2 regions of the Candidatus Villigracilis affinis genome follow, and region 2 is predicted to be linked to the other one. Evidence: riboswitches for the same ligand, from Rfam matches in the RefSeq annotation. Region 2 holds a riboswitch; the other holds the start of a gene.
What was found. Region 2 has a riboswitch for cyclic di-GMP ahead of IPI86_RS18350 (LamG-like jellyroll fold domain-containing protein). Riboswitches for the same ligand answer to the same signal wherever they lie in the genome.
Positions count from the first base shown of each region.

Region 1: linked by a shared signal. The riboswitch ahead of IPI86_RS22455 (MBOAT family O-acyltransferase) and the one ahead of IPI86_RS18350 (LamG-like jellyroll fold domain-containing protein) in region 2 are both predicted to bind cyclic di-GMP.

Region 1 is NZ_JADJKT010000039.1:237,948-245,955, forward strand. Features, by position in the region: gene IPI86_RS22450 (hypothetical protein) at 67-1,095, opposite strand; gene IPI86_RS22455 (MBOAT family O-acyltransferase) at 1,193-2,578, opposite strand; cyclic di-GMP riboswitch class I at 2,731-2,827, opposite strand; cyclic di-GMP riboswitch class I at 2,920-3,007, opposite strand; gene IPI86_RS22460 (HlyD family efflux transporter periplasmic adaptor subunit) at 3,078-4,205, opposite strand; gene IPI86_RS22465 (FtsX-like permease family protein) at 4,284-6,719, opposite strand; gene IPI86_RS22470 (GAF domain-containing protein) at 6,773-8,008, opposite strand, start outside.
Region 2 is NZ_JADJKT010000036.1:682,489-690,496, forward strand. Features, by position in the region: gene IPI86_RS18350 (LamG-like jellyroll fold domain-containing protein) at 1-6,125, opposite strand, end outside; cyclic di-GMP riboswitch class II at 6,179-6,300, opposite strand; gene speB (agmatinase) at 6,575-7,399, shown strand; gene IPI86_RS18360 (uracil-DNA glycosylase) at 7,437-8,008, shown strand, end outside.

The sequences.
Region 1 (8,008 bases), on a different contig from region 2:
AGATTATACCCTGCGGGTAGAGTCTATCAATAAACAGCAATCAGCTTTCGGTTAAGTGCGAAGCGGTTATTCCGTCAATAATTTAAAGAAATATTCGATGTGCCGTTCCGCGAATTCCACAATGACCACGTCGGGCTTTTCCTTTTCGATCAGGTCTATATAATCGGGAAGTTTCGACGTGCCGTAATGCAGAGAAAAGGTCTTGCTGAAATATGGCTCGATCAACTGATTCAAACATTCGTTGTAAAACGAATCATGCAAAATGACCGCACTGGGCAGGTCGGTTTCTGAATTGACCGAAACGCGCATCTGTTTATTTTCGGCGAACGGCGCGGGCATCACTTCAACATTAGTTTCAAATTTTGGAGTCAGGGTCCATGTCTCTTCTTGCAAGCCAAGCCCCATCGTCTTGGAAATATCGAGCGAGGAATCGATCGTTGTGCCAATTTCAAAATCGGATAAAGAGCGCGGTCGCACTTCGGGATGGCTGATACTGACCATCGAGATGATCTCCGCGGAAGCATAGTACGCCCCAAGGCAATTCCAATGCGCATCAGACTTGAAGTAAATCTGTGAGGTCTGACTGGCTTCACTCAACACAGGACGCAAATCCATGACTTGAATGTTGGTATGCTCCTGCATGTATTGCATGAACTGTTCAAGGCGCGAGGTTTCGCCGAGCACGGGAATTTCATCGGGCATGTACTGCGGGTAGATCGTGTTTTTATCAGGCGGGATGACCACCAGCATGCTCCCGCCGTTACGCATGGCGGCATCGTTGATTTGATTCAAGATCGCTTCCACTTCCTTCAAATTCTTTTTGCTGACGGGGGATGTCTTTTGATAATCGTGGATGCTGAAATCGCCCGAGTAGAACAACCAGCCATCCTTGCCCACGATCCCTTCATTAAAAACCTGGTCGCCAAGTGAATAACGAAAGCCGTTAAATGACTGGATCAATGCCGTCTTCAGAAAAAAACGGTCCGAGATCGTTTTGACTGTCAACTGCGGGCCGAGGAGTTGGGCCAGCAGAATGGCAAAGAAAACAGAGACGAATATTTTTGGATAGAGTTTATCCCAAGTTCCCATTTTCATTTACACGGTCTCCTGAAGTTTCATGGGCAGGCAAACAAGGTCACTCGACTGCTCCGCAGAGAACAAGCGGCTCTGTTCAGGCCGAAACATGTTGAAACTAAAATGTCCCATAAATTCCTGGTTGAAAGGTGGCACTCACTGTGGAGGCGACCGCTGCTAGAAATAGAAAAACGAGTCCCAGATCGTACACCAATTGAAAAAAGAATTTCACAACAGGCTTATCGTTGGAAATAACATCAGCTTTGCTCTGAAACCAATTCCCCAACGGAAGCGCCAGCAAAATGCCAGCAGCGAATGCAAGAAGAAAAGTCGGCTCGATGAACGGCAGTGGGCTGGTCACTTCGAATGGCAGAGGACTTAATCCGCTTGTATCGCCTGCAAGGCGGCGCAGGAAATCGAAAGCAAAATCGGGTGAAGGCGAGCGAAAGAACACCCAGCCAACCAGAATCACTCCCAGCGCATACACATGCTGAACAGGCGCCCAGGCCGTACGCAGTTTTTTTCCAAGGGCTGTGGATTCGAAGATCAAGGCCATTCCGTGGATCAGGCCCCAGATGAGAAAGTTTCTCGTCAGGCCATGCCAAAGACCTGTCAACGCAAAGACGATCAGAATGTTGAGCGGCTGGCCGATCCATTTCAAGCGCCGTCTTTCGAGCGGATAAAACACAAAATCGCGGAACCAGTTTGAAAGTGAGATATGCCAGCGCCGCCAAAAATCACCGATGCTTTTGGATATGTAGGGGAAGTTGAAGTTCTCCAGAAAGCGAAATCCCATCATGCGCCCGAGACCAATGGCCATGTCGGTATATCCTGAAAAGTCAAAATACAATTGCAGGGAATAGCTGATGATAACCAGCCACGCGAACGAGGGATCAATGGTCGGAGATGCCAGTTTGAAGATCGGTGTGACCACCCGTGCAAGCGTATCGGCAATCAAGGCTTTTTTAGCGAATCCGCGGATGTATCGACGAAGACCATCCGCTACATCTGTCGGCACAACTTGAATGTTCTGGATCTGTTCGCGCAGTTGTCGGTGGCGTGTGATCGGGCCGACGGGAATCTTTGGGAAGAGCAGCAGGTAAAAGGAAAAAGCCAGCATGTCCTTTTCACTTGCGGACACCTTGTTGTAGACTTCGAGCAGGTAGGCGATCACCTGAAAGGTGACGTAGGAAAGCCCCAGCGGATATTTAACACCCGTCCATAATTTGAAAACGACCAGAAGCGCAACATTTACAAGAATTCCGAGCCACAACAGGAACAGGGAGGTTCTCTGATCACGCCAACGGTCAATTCCGCGCGCAAGAAAGTAAGCGAAGAGAGTGAGAACCATCATCATGGCAACATAGGGAAGATTTCCCCACGCATAAAACAACAGGCTGCCTGCAACACCGATGATGAGTTTTCCGCGCTGGGGAACGATGAAATACACCAGCATGAATAAAGGCAGGAAGAGAAAAAGAAAGTTGGGAGAATTTATATCCATAAAAGATTTCCGCCCTTGTTGAGGAGGACGATTCGTCGGCGCGATTATAACAATAAACCGCCTCCCAGCTTTCGGTTAAGTGAGAGGCGGTTCCACATCCAAATTAAACAGGGATGACTCAAATAATGGTCATCCCTGAGAAAAGATTGCTCTTCGGCAGCCTGGCGATCATGACCACAAAATAAGGCGTATGATTTTAGATCCAGGGCTTTGCGTCATCAGGTTTCCCTGATTTTGCCTTTCGGAGGTCGGTCGGTCTTGATCAACTGCACAACTTTCATGCGTATGTTGATTTTAGACGCTCTGACTTTGCGTCGCCGTCTTTTGGCGGCTTTGCTTTTGTCGGTAGTCTGGCTGCCATGACTCAGTTCAGCTTTAGGCCCATGACTTTGCGCAACCGGGGTTTCCCCGGTATTGCCTTTTCTCGGAGCAATTAAATTATTGCACGCACAAAAATAAAATTCAATCACTCAGATGTTCTATTTATATAAAATGGAACTTATTGTTGAATAGGTTCCATAAAAGTTACTTCCACGGTCATACCCCACTTCAAGCGCGGATCAGCCTCCTGTACAGCGATGCGAACCGTGTACAGAATGTCGCCGCCCTGCTGGGTGAATGCCTGGCTGATCTCGGTGATCGTGCCTTTAAGTGAAACATCGGGCAGAGCATCGGGCACAAACAGCACCGGCTGGCCTACGCTTAATTTCACCACTTCCAGTTCGGTAATGTCCGTAGTTTCAATGACCCACGAATCGAAATTGGCAATGCTGATCACACGCGTTTCTACTGTGACCTGTTCACCCGCCTTCACACTGACATCTGCCACGATCCCATCAAATGGCGCGGTCAGAACATAGTTGGAAAGCGTGTCCTGGGACGAATCCAAATTGGCTTTGGCAAGCGTAAGCTGATCGGCATTGGGGCCGTCGAGGCTGATCTCATATTGATACTTCGCCTCGGCTTCAACAGCCAGAGCAGCATCGTATCTGGCACGGACTTCATCGCGTTCGCGGATATTATCTTCAAGGTTACGGATGGCCTGATTGAGATCTTCCTGTGCCCGCTCGAGATCATCTTCAGCAGATTTGCGGTTGGAGTTATCTTCGTCAAGGTCCTTATATTTTTCGAAGTCATCCTGCGCATCCTGAAGATCTTCTCTGCGATCCTCAACTGTGGCCTTGTCATCTTCAATGTTATCTTCGATGTTGTCCACGTTCAGATCGTCCCATTTCTGTTCAGCTTCGCCGCGCTTGGTTTGTGCATCCATGTAAGCCTGCCAAAGTCGGGCACGGTCGCCGCTCTCATTGCGGAGAAGGGTATCATAGGCATTTTGTGCGATGACGACCTGCGCTTCGGCCACACCCGCATTTGTCAGCCGCGCGAGGACATCCCCTCTTTTGACGGAGTCTCCGGCCTGCACAAGAATCGCCTCAACGACTCCGCGAGTTTGAAAGGACAGGTTGGTTCCCTGAATCGGTTCAAGGCGGCCCTCCGCCACCACTTCATTGGATGACACCACAGATTCTGCAGGAGCAGGTGCGGCGGTGGGTTGAGTTCCACACGCGGCAAGAGCGAGAGAGAAAATTGTTAGTAATGCAACGATATTCAATATTTGTTTTTTCATGTTTACCTTCTATAGGATTGTGAATGTCTGTGTGAAGTCTCGGCAAAATAGCAAACGGCCTCACAATGACATATTTTTTTATTCGTAAGCCAGTACTTCTCGAATCGTCAGGCGGGCAGCGCTGCGCGCTGGCAAAATGGAGCCGATCACTGAAAGCAGCAGTACAAGTCCAAACCAGATGGCATAGCCCAGGAACGTAAAGACTACATCGATGGGAGTCTCAAACACAGCCAGGCTGACAATATAGGAAAGCCCATATGTGAATGGAATGGAGACGCCAATTGCCAGAATAAATGAGAGCGTTCCTATCACAAAACCCTCTGCAATAATGGTCCGCATGACAGCGCGGTCGTCTGCGCCGATGGCACGCATGATCCCGATCTCGCGTGTACGCTCCAATACATTCATACCCATCGTACCGGTCAAACCCATCGCGCCGACAATAGCGGTCAACACCGCCATGATGAGCAGGAACGCAACGAGAATATCCAGGCTTTCGAGGGCGCTATCCAATGACGCGAGGCCTGATTCCGCTTTGCGGACTTTGAATCCTTCATCGCGAAAGAATCGATCCAGTTTTTCCGCCATTAAATCCTGAGACGTACGGTCGTGCTGCATGGTTACAACGCGGAAGGACGAAGAGCGATTTGGCAGGTTGGTGATTTGAGCGGCGTATTCAAGCGGTATATACGCAAACACGCCTTCCTGCCCGACAAATTTGAATAATCCGATGACTTCCCATGTCTCTTCGTGGCCATTGATCTTGAGCAGGATGGGGTCGCCAGGCTTGAGAGAGGGATAGGTATCAAGTACTTTCTCGCTCAAGAGCAGCTTGCGGACGTCTGTTGACCGCATCCATCGTCCTGCAACCATGATCGGCTCGATCAATTTGCTGTCGGAGGGTGGCGCAAAAACGTTTATGTTCTCAGCCACTGTACCATCAGGGTTAAGAAGCTCAAATGAAAGGAACTGCCAGCCTTCCACAGATACCACATCTGGATTCTGCAGGGCAAATTGCTCCACCTCGCGAATGCGATACGGTTTGTCAAAGTCAAGCGTGACATCGGCACGGAAATATTTCCCGATGTCGTTCATGTAATCATGCAGAGTAATGCGGACGTTGAACACAGCGATAAAGATCGCGCCGCCCATTGTTAAAGTGAAAAGCGTTAACATCAAACGTCCGCGGCGGCGGAATGTATTGCGAATGGAGATGATGAACGGGCGTGGGAAGTGAATCCCCCGTCTGGCCAAAATATTCGTCAAACGCACCAGCATCCAGTCGAACCATGAGATGCGCTCCTGCTCGTGTTTGTGTGGTTTGTTTTCGTCGCCTGCGATATCTCCGCTCAAGGCACGCAACACTGTGATACGCGATCCATTGATGACCGGTGTAACGCCCGCGATCAAGGGAACAAGCAGTCCGATCACAACCTGGATGACAAACGCCAGCGGCACAATGCGGTACCCAAGCAGATTGAATCTCAGTTTCTCCGCCATAAACTCGGCAAGTCGATACGCGCCCCACCCACCTGCAGGAATCGCGACCAACAGCGCCAGGAAACTAAAAGCCATGATGAGCGTGACGTACATGGCAAAGACCTGTCTGCCCCTGCCGCCGACCAGTTTGATCACACCGATATGGCGCAAGTGCTGACTAAGCAATGCATCGAGGGTGTTGGCGATCAACGAACTCGAAAGGAAGACGATCAAAATACCAAGCGCCATCAAAATACCAAGGACGGCGTTGATGATATCTGCAAGCGGATATTTATTTTTTTCAGAGAAGCGTGTACGGATGACATCCGTCCCATTCCTCTCCAGCTTGTCCTTGATGTCTGCACCTGCTTCATGGATGTAGTCCAGATCATCCACGCCTTCAGACAGGGTCACGTATGCGCGATTGAACAAGTCCTCGGGCTGGTGCAGAGTGGGCATGGTTTTCATTGAAATAAAACCAAGGGACGGAGCCAGAAAATCACCCGCACTGGAACTGGAATCCTGCACGACACCAACGATCTTTAATTGCTTCGTGGTGCCATCGGACAATTCAAGAATAATGTATTCGCCGATCTCAAAATCGAACTTTTCGAGTGCCCGCTTATCAAGCAGGATCTCATCCTTTTTTGCCTCAGATGCCCCCATCACAGGCTTCAACAGGTTGATCTTATTCTCTTTAAAATTTTTAAAAGCAATAACGTCCAGTGATATCCAGGCGTCGCTATGGGTGGTGCGCGCCCGGAAGTTGATCACGCGTCGTGCTTCTGCATCCGCAATTCCACGCATGTTACGAATGTTATCCAGCACGTCCTGGTCGAAATTCGCCATCCGCAGCTCGATGTTTGACGGATTGTTCGCCGCGTAAGAAACGCCCATATCATTACCAATGATCTGATAGGCGCCCGCAATGACCCCAATGGAAAATACGCCCACTGCAATGGACAGAACCACCAGCAGTGTGCGGGATTTGTTATCCCATAAATCGTGTAAAACCTTACGCCATCTTGGTCGCATAATCCTCAAATGAGACCTGACAGGCTTCTTCAAACCTGTCAGGTCTTCTTAAATTACTTCAATAGTTCGCTTACTTCCCCGGCAGAGTAGGGCTTCACTGACACGTCTTTCATACCATCGTGCATGAATTGGGTCACACGTTCGGGGTTGATGGCCGAAGTGAGGATCACTGTTTTCGAGACGAGCCCCTCCTTTGCGATCGCAGTCAACACATCCGCGAGAGGAATGGCGGTGATATTCTCATCCACCAAAACAAGATCGGCAGCAGGCAGTTTCTTCAAATCTGTAGTCTGGGTGAGCTTGACATTTGTGTTTTTGAGCAATTCTGAAAAATGATTCGCCCAATCGTCGTTATCATCGATCAACAGCAGGTGCTTCACATTGCCAGCTTTCAGGGGTTCATCGTTCACAATTCCCTTCGGCAGGTAAATGGCAACGGTGGAACCCTTATCCTTTTCGCTGACAATGGCAATGCGTCCCTGAGCCTGCGAAATGACATGCATGGCTGCGGGCAAACCAAGGCCGTGATGGTCCACGCCGCGCGTGGTAAAGAATGGCGACCAGGCTTTTTCCATGACGTCGCGGTCCATGCCAGAGCCGTCGTCATCGACCATGATCTCAAGAATACCGCGCTCTTCGGTCTCGCGCGCCGTGATCTTGATGGATTTCGCACCTGCTTCGGCGGCGTTTTGCAAAATATTTCCGACTGCACGCACGAGCTGGGTGCTGTCTGCAATGACATACGCAGCAGCGTGGTCGATCTTCACCTTGAGCATGGAGCTGGAAATATCGCGCTGGTGAGCGGCAGTTTGCACTACATCAGCAAACAAAATGGGACGCGGCCTTTGCTCGCGCACCGCACCGATCAACTGTTCTTTGACCTGGATGATCTGTGCCGCGCTTTCGGAGATCATATCGAGATCTTCCTTGAGCGATTCGAGATCGACCTTACCATCTGCAATTTCTTCGCGCAGACGGGAAACAGTCAGGGAGATCGGCAAGGTCTTGTTACCGATCCAGTGAATGGCTTCGGTGGAAGCCGTGGTCAACGCTTCAAAGACTTTGTTGCGCAAAATCTCATCGTGTGCATCCTTGAGTTCTTCGATCAGATGGGCATTGTTGATCGCAACCGCGAGATGCTCGGCCATGGTGGTCAGCGTGGTGATGTCATCTTCGCTGAAGGCGCGCTCTTCCGAGCTTTGAATGGTCACCGCACCCAACACTCTGCCGCCATAAATCAAGGGCAAGGCCATTTCAGAACGGGTATGCGGCAAATGCGGATTCTTGAA
Region 2 (8,008 bases):
AAGAATTGGTTGTATAGCGTCGTGCCGGAAGGCGTACCGATCGGGGTCTGGTCATGATTTCCGGGGGCAATGCCATATGGCATTCCATACGGTAAACCTGTCGTAAGCGGGTTTTCGATCGTTTGGAAGAACTGGTCGGCACGCTGCCATTCAACGATGAATTGGTCGCCGTGCTCCGTGCAGTCGCCCAATTGGGTCACAAACTGAATGTTGTAGGCCGCCTTATTATTCACGACCCACTGGGTTTGCGTATCCATGATTGCGGGAGTCCCGCCGTTTAACGCACTGGTGTAATACTGGGTATCCGGAATCGCGATGATGGAGAAATCAGCGCCAGGCGCTGAATTTACCGGGCGTCCGTAGAACTGCACGGTCAGATTGCCGCCATCGGGGTCGGAGACATCCACAGACAAGGTGGGAGATGTCGAAGTGCCGGTACTGTTATCGGCCGGGCTGACAAGCGTCGGGGCGTTTGGAGCCGTGTTGAAGGTGGCATTGAACGGCGCGCCGGGCGTGATCCAGCTATATCCGCTGCCAGTTACGGTTCCCGTGATCGTCGTTCCAGCGGTCCCGCCCACCACTGCCCCACTTCCTTCGTTCAATCCCCAGCGCGCAACCAACCCGCTCACTGGAGAACTGATCTGATTATTAACATCGCTCATGATCTGCGCCTGACTGCGGGCTGTATTCCAAATACGAACCTCATCCATGGCGCCGTCGAAGAATCCATTTGCCGTGTTGGTGGAAGTGAGCATGGTTGCCAGAGCAGTGGCAGAGTTATTCGCTGCGTTAACGGGCTGGCCCACCAACACATCCGCTTCAAGATTACCGTTCAAATAAAGTTTCCAGCGGCTTCCATCATAAGTGACGGCCGCGTGGTACCAAACTCCGTTTTGAATTGTTGTGGTTCCATAAACCGGGTGATTCAATCCCAATTGACCGCCACCTGCGCCTTCTTCAAAATCAGCACAGAGTACATCCAAAGCATCATCAATGCACAAAAGATAATTCACATCCACGTTGCTATTTTCAGCTTCAGGAGCACCGTTGGAGATGAGCGGGATCGCATTGGGAATGCCGCCCGTGCCTGTTGTATTTGACGCGCCAGTTCCATCGCGGCGGAACCAGCCCTCAAGGGTGAATTGCGCCATGTCGAGGGTATTGGCATCGCCAAAAGTAACGTAGGAATGCGCGGTGCCAAAATCCAATGCGCTTGCATTTTCAGCAAGTGTGGTAACGCAAGAGACGTTGCTATAACCTGATGGACCAACGGCATTCGTGGCACGTACGCGATAGCAATACTGGATGGCAGGGAAAACATTTGTATCTGCAACTGTAGTGACGTTTTGACCAAGCGTGGTCAATGGGCTGAACGGACCCGCAACAGCGCTTCCGATCTCAACCTCGAAGCTGGTCTCGTTATTTGAGTTATCCGTCCACGTGAGATCGACTTGATAAGACGATGACGAAGTGGCGCTCAACCCCGTGGGGTCAGCAGGCGCTACAAGCACGAGATCAAATGGAGCTCCGGGAGTAATCCAACTGTAGCCGCTTCCAAATACCGAACCATTCACTGTGGTACCCGCCGAGCCATGGACACTTGTACCGGCATCTTCATTCAGGCTCCAGCGCGCAAGCAAGCCGGTTTGGGCAGTTGAAATCTGCGCATTGGCATTACCTTGAATCTCCGCCAAGGTGCGTGGATAATTCCATATTCTCACTTCATCCAGCGAGCCATTGAAATATCCCTGCGTGGTGTTTCCATTTGACTCAATGGAAGTACCCAAGGCAACCGGGGGAATACCCACTGCATTCGCAGGCTGACCCACCACCAGCGATGCTTCCAACAGGCCATTGAGATACAGCTTCCAAGTTGTGCCATCGTATGTGGCTGCGGCGTGATACCAGGTTCCATTGACAATGGGAGTCGTTCCACAAACAGGATGGTTCTGGCTGGGCACGGCTCCAGATGCGGCTTCTTCAAAGTCTGCACATAATGTATTGGTAGCAGAGTCGATGCCGAGGAAATAATTGATGTCGGCGTTTGCATTTTCGGCTTCGGCTGTGCCCTTGGTGATCAAAGGAATCGCGGAGGCAATGCCGCCTGTCCCGGTATCAGTGCCTATGCCCGCGCCATCGCGACGGAACCAGGTTTCGAGCGTGAAGGTGCTGGAATTCAGGCTGGCCGAATTCGCAAATTTTGTATAAGCATTTGCACTGCCTAATTTCAAAGCCGCGCCGCTTTCCGTCAATGTGGTGGCACAGGAAACGCTGCTATAAGCAGATTGTCCACCTGCATTGATCGCACGCACACGGTAACAATACTGCGTGAGCGGCAGGGCAGTGCCATCGGAGTAGGAGGTGGCGTTTAACCCCGCGGTTGCCACATAACTGAACGGCCCGGCAATATTCGTCCCGCGCTCGATCTCAAAACCAACCTCATTGCTTGAATTATCCGTCCAGGTGAGGTCAACTTGATTGCCAAAGGAGGCGGCGGCATTTAATCCACTGGGTGCGGCGGGAATGCTGAAATTGATATTGAACGGTGCGCCCGGCGTAACCCAACTGTAACCGCTGTCGTTGATCGTGCCATTCACGCTTGTTCCTGCAGATCCATTAATAGCCGTACCGGTATCTTGATTCAAGCCCCAGCGGGCGATCAACCCGGCCTGCGCCGTGGTGAGTTGAGCATTGATCGTGGCAAGGATTTCCGACGGGGTACGCACGTAATTCCAAATACGCACCTCTTCCAGGGTGCCGTTGAAGAATCCCTGGGTTGTGGCGCCATCCGATTGAATGGATGTGCCAAGTGAAACGGGGGCGATATTCATATCGTTGGCTGGCTGGCTCACGGTTAAGGATGCTTCGGGCATTCCATTCAAATATAAATGCCAGGTTGTTCCATCATAGGTTGCAGCGGCGTGATACCAAACCCCGTTTTGGATCGCTGTCGTTCCGCAAATGGGATGGTTCAGACCGGGGGTTGTGCCAGAGGCGGCTTCTTCAAAGTCTGCACACAGTGTATTCCCGCCTGGGTTGATGCCAAAGATGTAATTGATATCCGCAGTGGCGTTTTCCACTTCGGCGGTACCTTTTGCGATCATGGGCTCAATAAAAGTCCCGTTAGCGCCGGTGGTGGTTGCGATACCGGTTCCATCTCGGCGGAACCAGGTTTCGATGGTATAGGCAGGCGTATTCAAGCTGGATGAAGTCGGGAAAACCACATAAGCGCTGGCATTGCCGAGTTTCAGCGCCTTTCCGCCTTCTGCCGGAGTGTTTGCACACGACACATTGCTATAAGCAGACTGTCCGCCTCCGCTCACTGCACGCACGCGGTAACAATACTGTGTAAGCGGGCTGACGGTTCCATCTGCATGAGTAGTTATGTTGGTGCCAACACTGGTCAATGCGCTGAATGGACCAGCCGCATCGCTTCCGCGCTCGATCTCAAAGCTGGTTTCGTTATTCGAGTTATCCGTCCATGTCAGGTTGATGTTGGAACCGGATGTCGCTGTGGCATTTAATCCTGCTGGCGCGATAGGTGCGCCGATGACGATATTGAATGGCGCACCAGAAACCCAAAGTGGATTATTCGTCAGTGTGCCATTAAACGTACCAACAGAGCTGGCAATCGCGGCACCAGCGCCTTCATCCATGCTCCAACGCGCGCTCAAGCCGCTTCCGCTTGTCAATTGCGAATTGATATTTGTTTGGATCTCTGAAAGGGTCAGAGCGCGATTCCAGATACGAGGCTCATCCATGACCCCAGCAAAATATCCCTGAATGGTAGTGCCATTGGAACGAATGGAAGTTGCAAAGGCAGTTGGGGAAGTCGTTGCACTGGCAACGGGCTGACCCACTGTTAACGAATTTTCCAAAACCCCGTTCAGGTAGATCCGCAATGTTGTCCCGTCATATGTCATTGCGGCGTGGTACCAGGTATTGTTCACGATGACCGTTGTTCCTGAGATCGGATGATTCAGGCTTGGAGCAGCCCCGCCTGCACCCTCTTCAAAATCGGCCACCAGCACAGCAGAGGACGCATCAATACCCAGGAAATAGTTAATATCTGCAGCGGCAGCTTCGCTTTCCGACGTTCCCTTTGTGATCAAAGGAATGGCAGATGTAATTCCACCGCCGCCGGTCGTGACGCCAACACCTGCACCTGTGCGTTTAAACCAGGTTTCGATCGTATAAACAGGCGACGCAAGGGAATTGCCCGTTCCAAACGTAACGTATTGATTGCTTCCATTAAATTGCAGTGCCGCCCCTTGAGCAAGAGAAGGCGTTACATCCACTTCCGCGGAATCAACCGACTCATTAGCGGATGTATCAACCGCCCGCAGGACATAATAGTAGGTTGTGTCATTGGTCAGGCCTGCATCCAGATAAGTTAATGAAGTCAGCAGGGAAACATTGACCTTTGTATATGGCCCCCCCGCGATTGTGCCCCGGTATAAGTTGTACCCGGCAAAGTCAGAATCAGAACTGGCCGTCCAGGACAGGTTGACGTTTCTACTATATGAACTGGCAGTTAAACCCGTCGGCGCAGCAGGAGGGATATTATCCGGAAATCCTGTTACCCAGGTCGGGCCATTTACCAGTGTGCCATTCTCCGCAGTGGGGATGGCTGAATCATTGACAATCGTACCCGTGCCTTCATTTAACCCCCAACGCGCAAGCAAGCCGCTGCCGCTGGCGAGTTCAACAAACCTGTTTGTTTGAATTTCATTTTGAGGTAATGCACGATTCCAGACTCGAGCCTCATCGATTGTACCGGCAAAGAATCCTGCGCCAAGCACACCGGCAGAATTTATCCCGGCCGCCAAACCGGGATGCTGGTAACTGGTGGATTCCGGAGTCGCATTTGGGCATGCCACAACAGCGGCATTTAATGCATCAAGATTGCCATCAAGATAGATTGACCAACAGGAACCTGTATAAGTAACCGCAATATGATGCCACTCACCGACGGGGACCAACGTAGTTCCCCAAGCTGGATGATTTGCGCCCCCAGCAGTATCTTCAAAATCCACGCCTACAAACCCATCGGCGGTGATTCCCATGAAATAGTTTGTGTTCAAGTTGGCCGGATTCTCCCCCTCCCCCATGCCTTTGGTGAGAACGGGGTAAATACCATTCGGTCGACCACCGCCCCCGTCAAAGCCGTTCGTGCCTGTGCTCATGGTAAGTCCACCGGCAGCGCGCTTTACCCAGGCTTCGAGTGTAAAAGATGTTACTCCCAATCGGTTCAGGTTACTTGCGGTTGTACCCGAGCCGTCATTTAAACCCCAACGACCAATCAGCCCACTGGTTGGAGTTAAGATTTCAGAATTCATACCTGACTGGATCTCGGCCTGTGTACGAACGACATTCCATACACGCACTTCATCCAACCTTCCTTGAAAATATCCTGCGGGTGTACCAGCAGAAGTCAACGCAGAACCGATGGCAGCATGCTGTATGCTGTCAGAGCGTGGGAGGACATTGGCGCCTAGATCCGATGTTCCATCTGCAACACCGTCCAGGTATAAGGTCCATACTGCACTGACACTATCGTAACTTACCGCGGCATGATGCCATGCGTTTGTGGTTATCGTGGTCAACCCGATAATGGGGTGATTCGCCCCCGTGGCGGCATCCTCAAAATCAGCCGCCAGTTTTCCGCCCTGGATCCCAAGATAATAATTCGCATCCACGTTGCTACCGTCGGCCTCATTACGTCCCTTGGTAATTAAAGGATAAACCGCGGTCAGGCCTCCCCCGCCTGTGGTTCCAGTTGTTCCACCGCCCTGCCAATAAAACCAGGTTTCGAGGGTAAAGTTTGTAACACCTAATTCTGGTGCGGCACCAAACGTCACATACTGGCTGGTCCCATTAAATAATAGCGATGAACTGCCCAGCCTGGAGTTGGCTAATGTATTCCAAGCAGGAGTACCCGTCAGTGTACCTGGAATAGAGCGGGTGTTTCCAAATGTAACATGTTGATTCGTACCATTGAATTGCAAGGCTGTTCCAGCAGGGGCAGCCAGCACGCTTTGCACTGGAATACCTAAAGCACTAAACAGCATACTTAATATCGCAATGCAAGAAAACACACGAGCTTGGAATCGATTGTTCATCATGCCTCCACCTATTTAGAACATAAAGGATAGTTTATATCTGAAAACAAAAAAACCAGCCATTAGGCCGGTTTCGCTATTTGCTCCTCAAGGATATTCCCTTCCATGTATGTTACTTTCGGAGCATGAAGGTAAAGCGACCAAATTAGATCCCTGAATCATCGCAGCCAATTGACTCAACAACCTTGCAAAAATGCAAGGCGATTTGTATTAGTATACAGATTTACAAACTGATTTCAATTAGGTAGTTCTTCCCGGTTTAATAATCAAATGTCATAACCGTTTTGGGAGCGATTTGGCTGTCTGAAAAGCTTTTCCAAGCCGCAAAACTGTCTACCAGGCGGAAAGTGAATAGATTGCCATCCTTGCCTTCATGGGTACGATGCCTACAAGCGATTTGTTGAGTAAAATGAGCATACAAGAAACGAATCCTGTCGAAAAAGGTCTAAACCATGAGAACATTCCGTCCCTTCCCCCAACAAAACACACGCATTGGTTTGTTGGGCGTCGCATTCGATGAAAACTCATCCTACATGCGTGGTGCGGCGCTGGCTCCGCAACGGATCCGTGAGGCGTTTTTCTGCGACTCGTCCAATCAGTGGACGGAAGATGAAACCTATCTCGGTGCGGATAGTATCTTCGCGGATGCTGGCGACATCACACCGTCGCAGGCGGATATGCCCATTGAGACCGAGCAGGCCGCAGGTCGATTGTATGAAGCGGGGTTGAAGGTCATGGCATTCGGCGGTGATCATTCGGTCACATATCCGCTGGTGAAGGCGGCTGCGAAAGCTCATCCGAATTTGAGCATTTTGCATTTCGATGCCCACCCCGACTTGTACGATAACTTTGATGATAATCCGCATTCACATGCCAGCCCGTTCGCGCGGATCATGGAAGCGGGTTTGGCGAAACGCCTGGTGCAGGTGGGCATTCGCACCATCAACGGACATCAACGCGAACAGGCGAATCGCTTCGGCGTGGAAGTGCTGACGATGAAAAATTGGCAGGATGTTTTCAACATAAATTTCGATTCACCGCTTTATATCACCTTTGACATGGATTGCCTTGACCCTGCATTTGCGCCCGGCATTTCGCATTGGGAGCCGGGCGGGCTTTCCACACGTGAGGCATTGAGCGTGATCCAGTCACTGCAGGCAAACATTATCGGCGCGGATGTGGTGGAGTTGAACCCAACACGGGATCCCTTGAATATGACCGAGATGGTGGCGGCGAAGGTTTTCAAAGAGATCGTAGCAAAGATGCTCATGAGGTAGAATCGGGCTTACATCCTCTTTCATAAGGAAACCGCTTATGTCTCAATCTGATTCATCCAGCACGGGCGCAAAACAATATTCATCGCTTGAAGAATTATTCAGTGTGATGAAACGTATGAGTGACGATCCGCTGGCAAAGGCTGGTACCAATATCGTCATCAGCCGCGGCAATCCGAAGGCCAAATTGTTGATCATCGGTGAAGCGCCGGGACCCGAGGAAAATATTCAGGGAAAGCCTTTTGTGGGGCGCGCAGGCCAGATGCTTGATAAGATCCTGCAAGCCGCGAACTTCGACCCTGAGCAGGATGTGTACATCACCAATTCCGTTTTTCGCATGCCGCCCGGTGAGGATGGAAAGAATTTCCGCAAACCCACCGATACCGAAACCGATTTTTATCGCCCGTATGTTTTTGAGATCATCCGACTGATTGATCCGTTCGTAATGCTGCTGACGGGAAACGTGGCCAGCTATTCCATTCTGCGCAAGACAGGCATCACCTCCCTGCGCGGAAAATGGACCGAGCTTCAGGGCCGCTGGATCATGCCGATCTTTCACCCATCCTATCTACTGCGAAATCCATCCAAAGAGCCTGGCTCACCCAAAGCCCA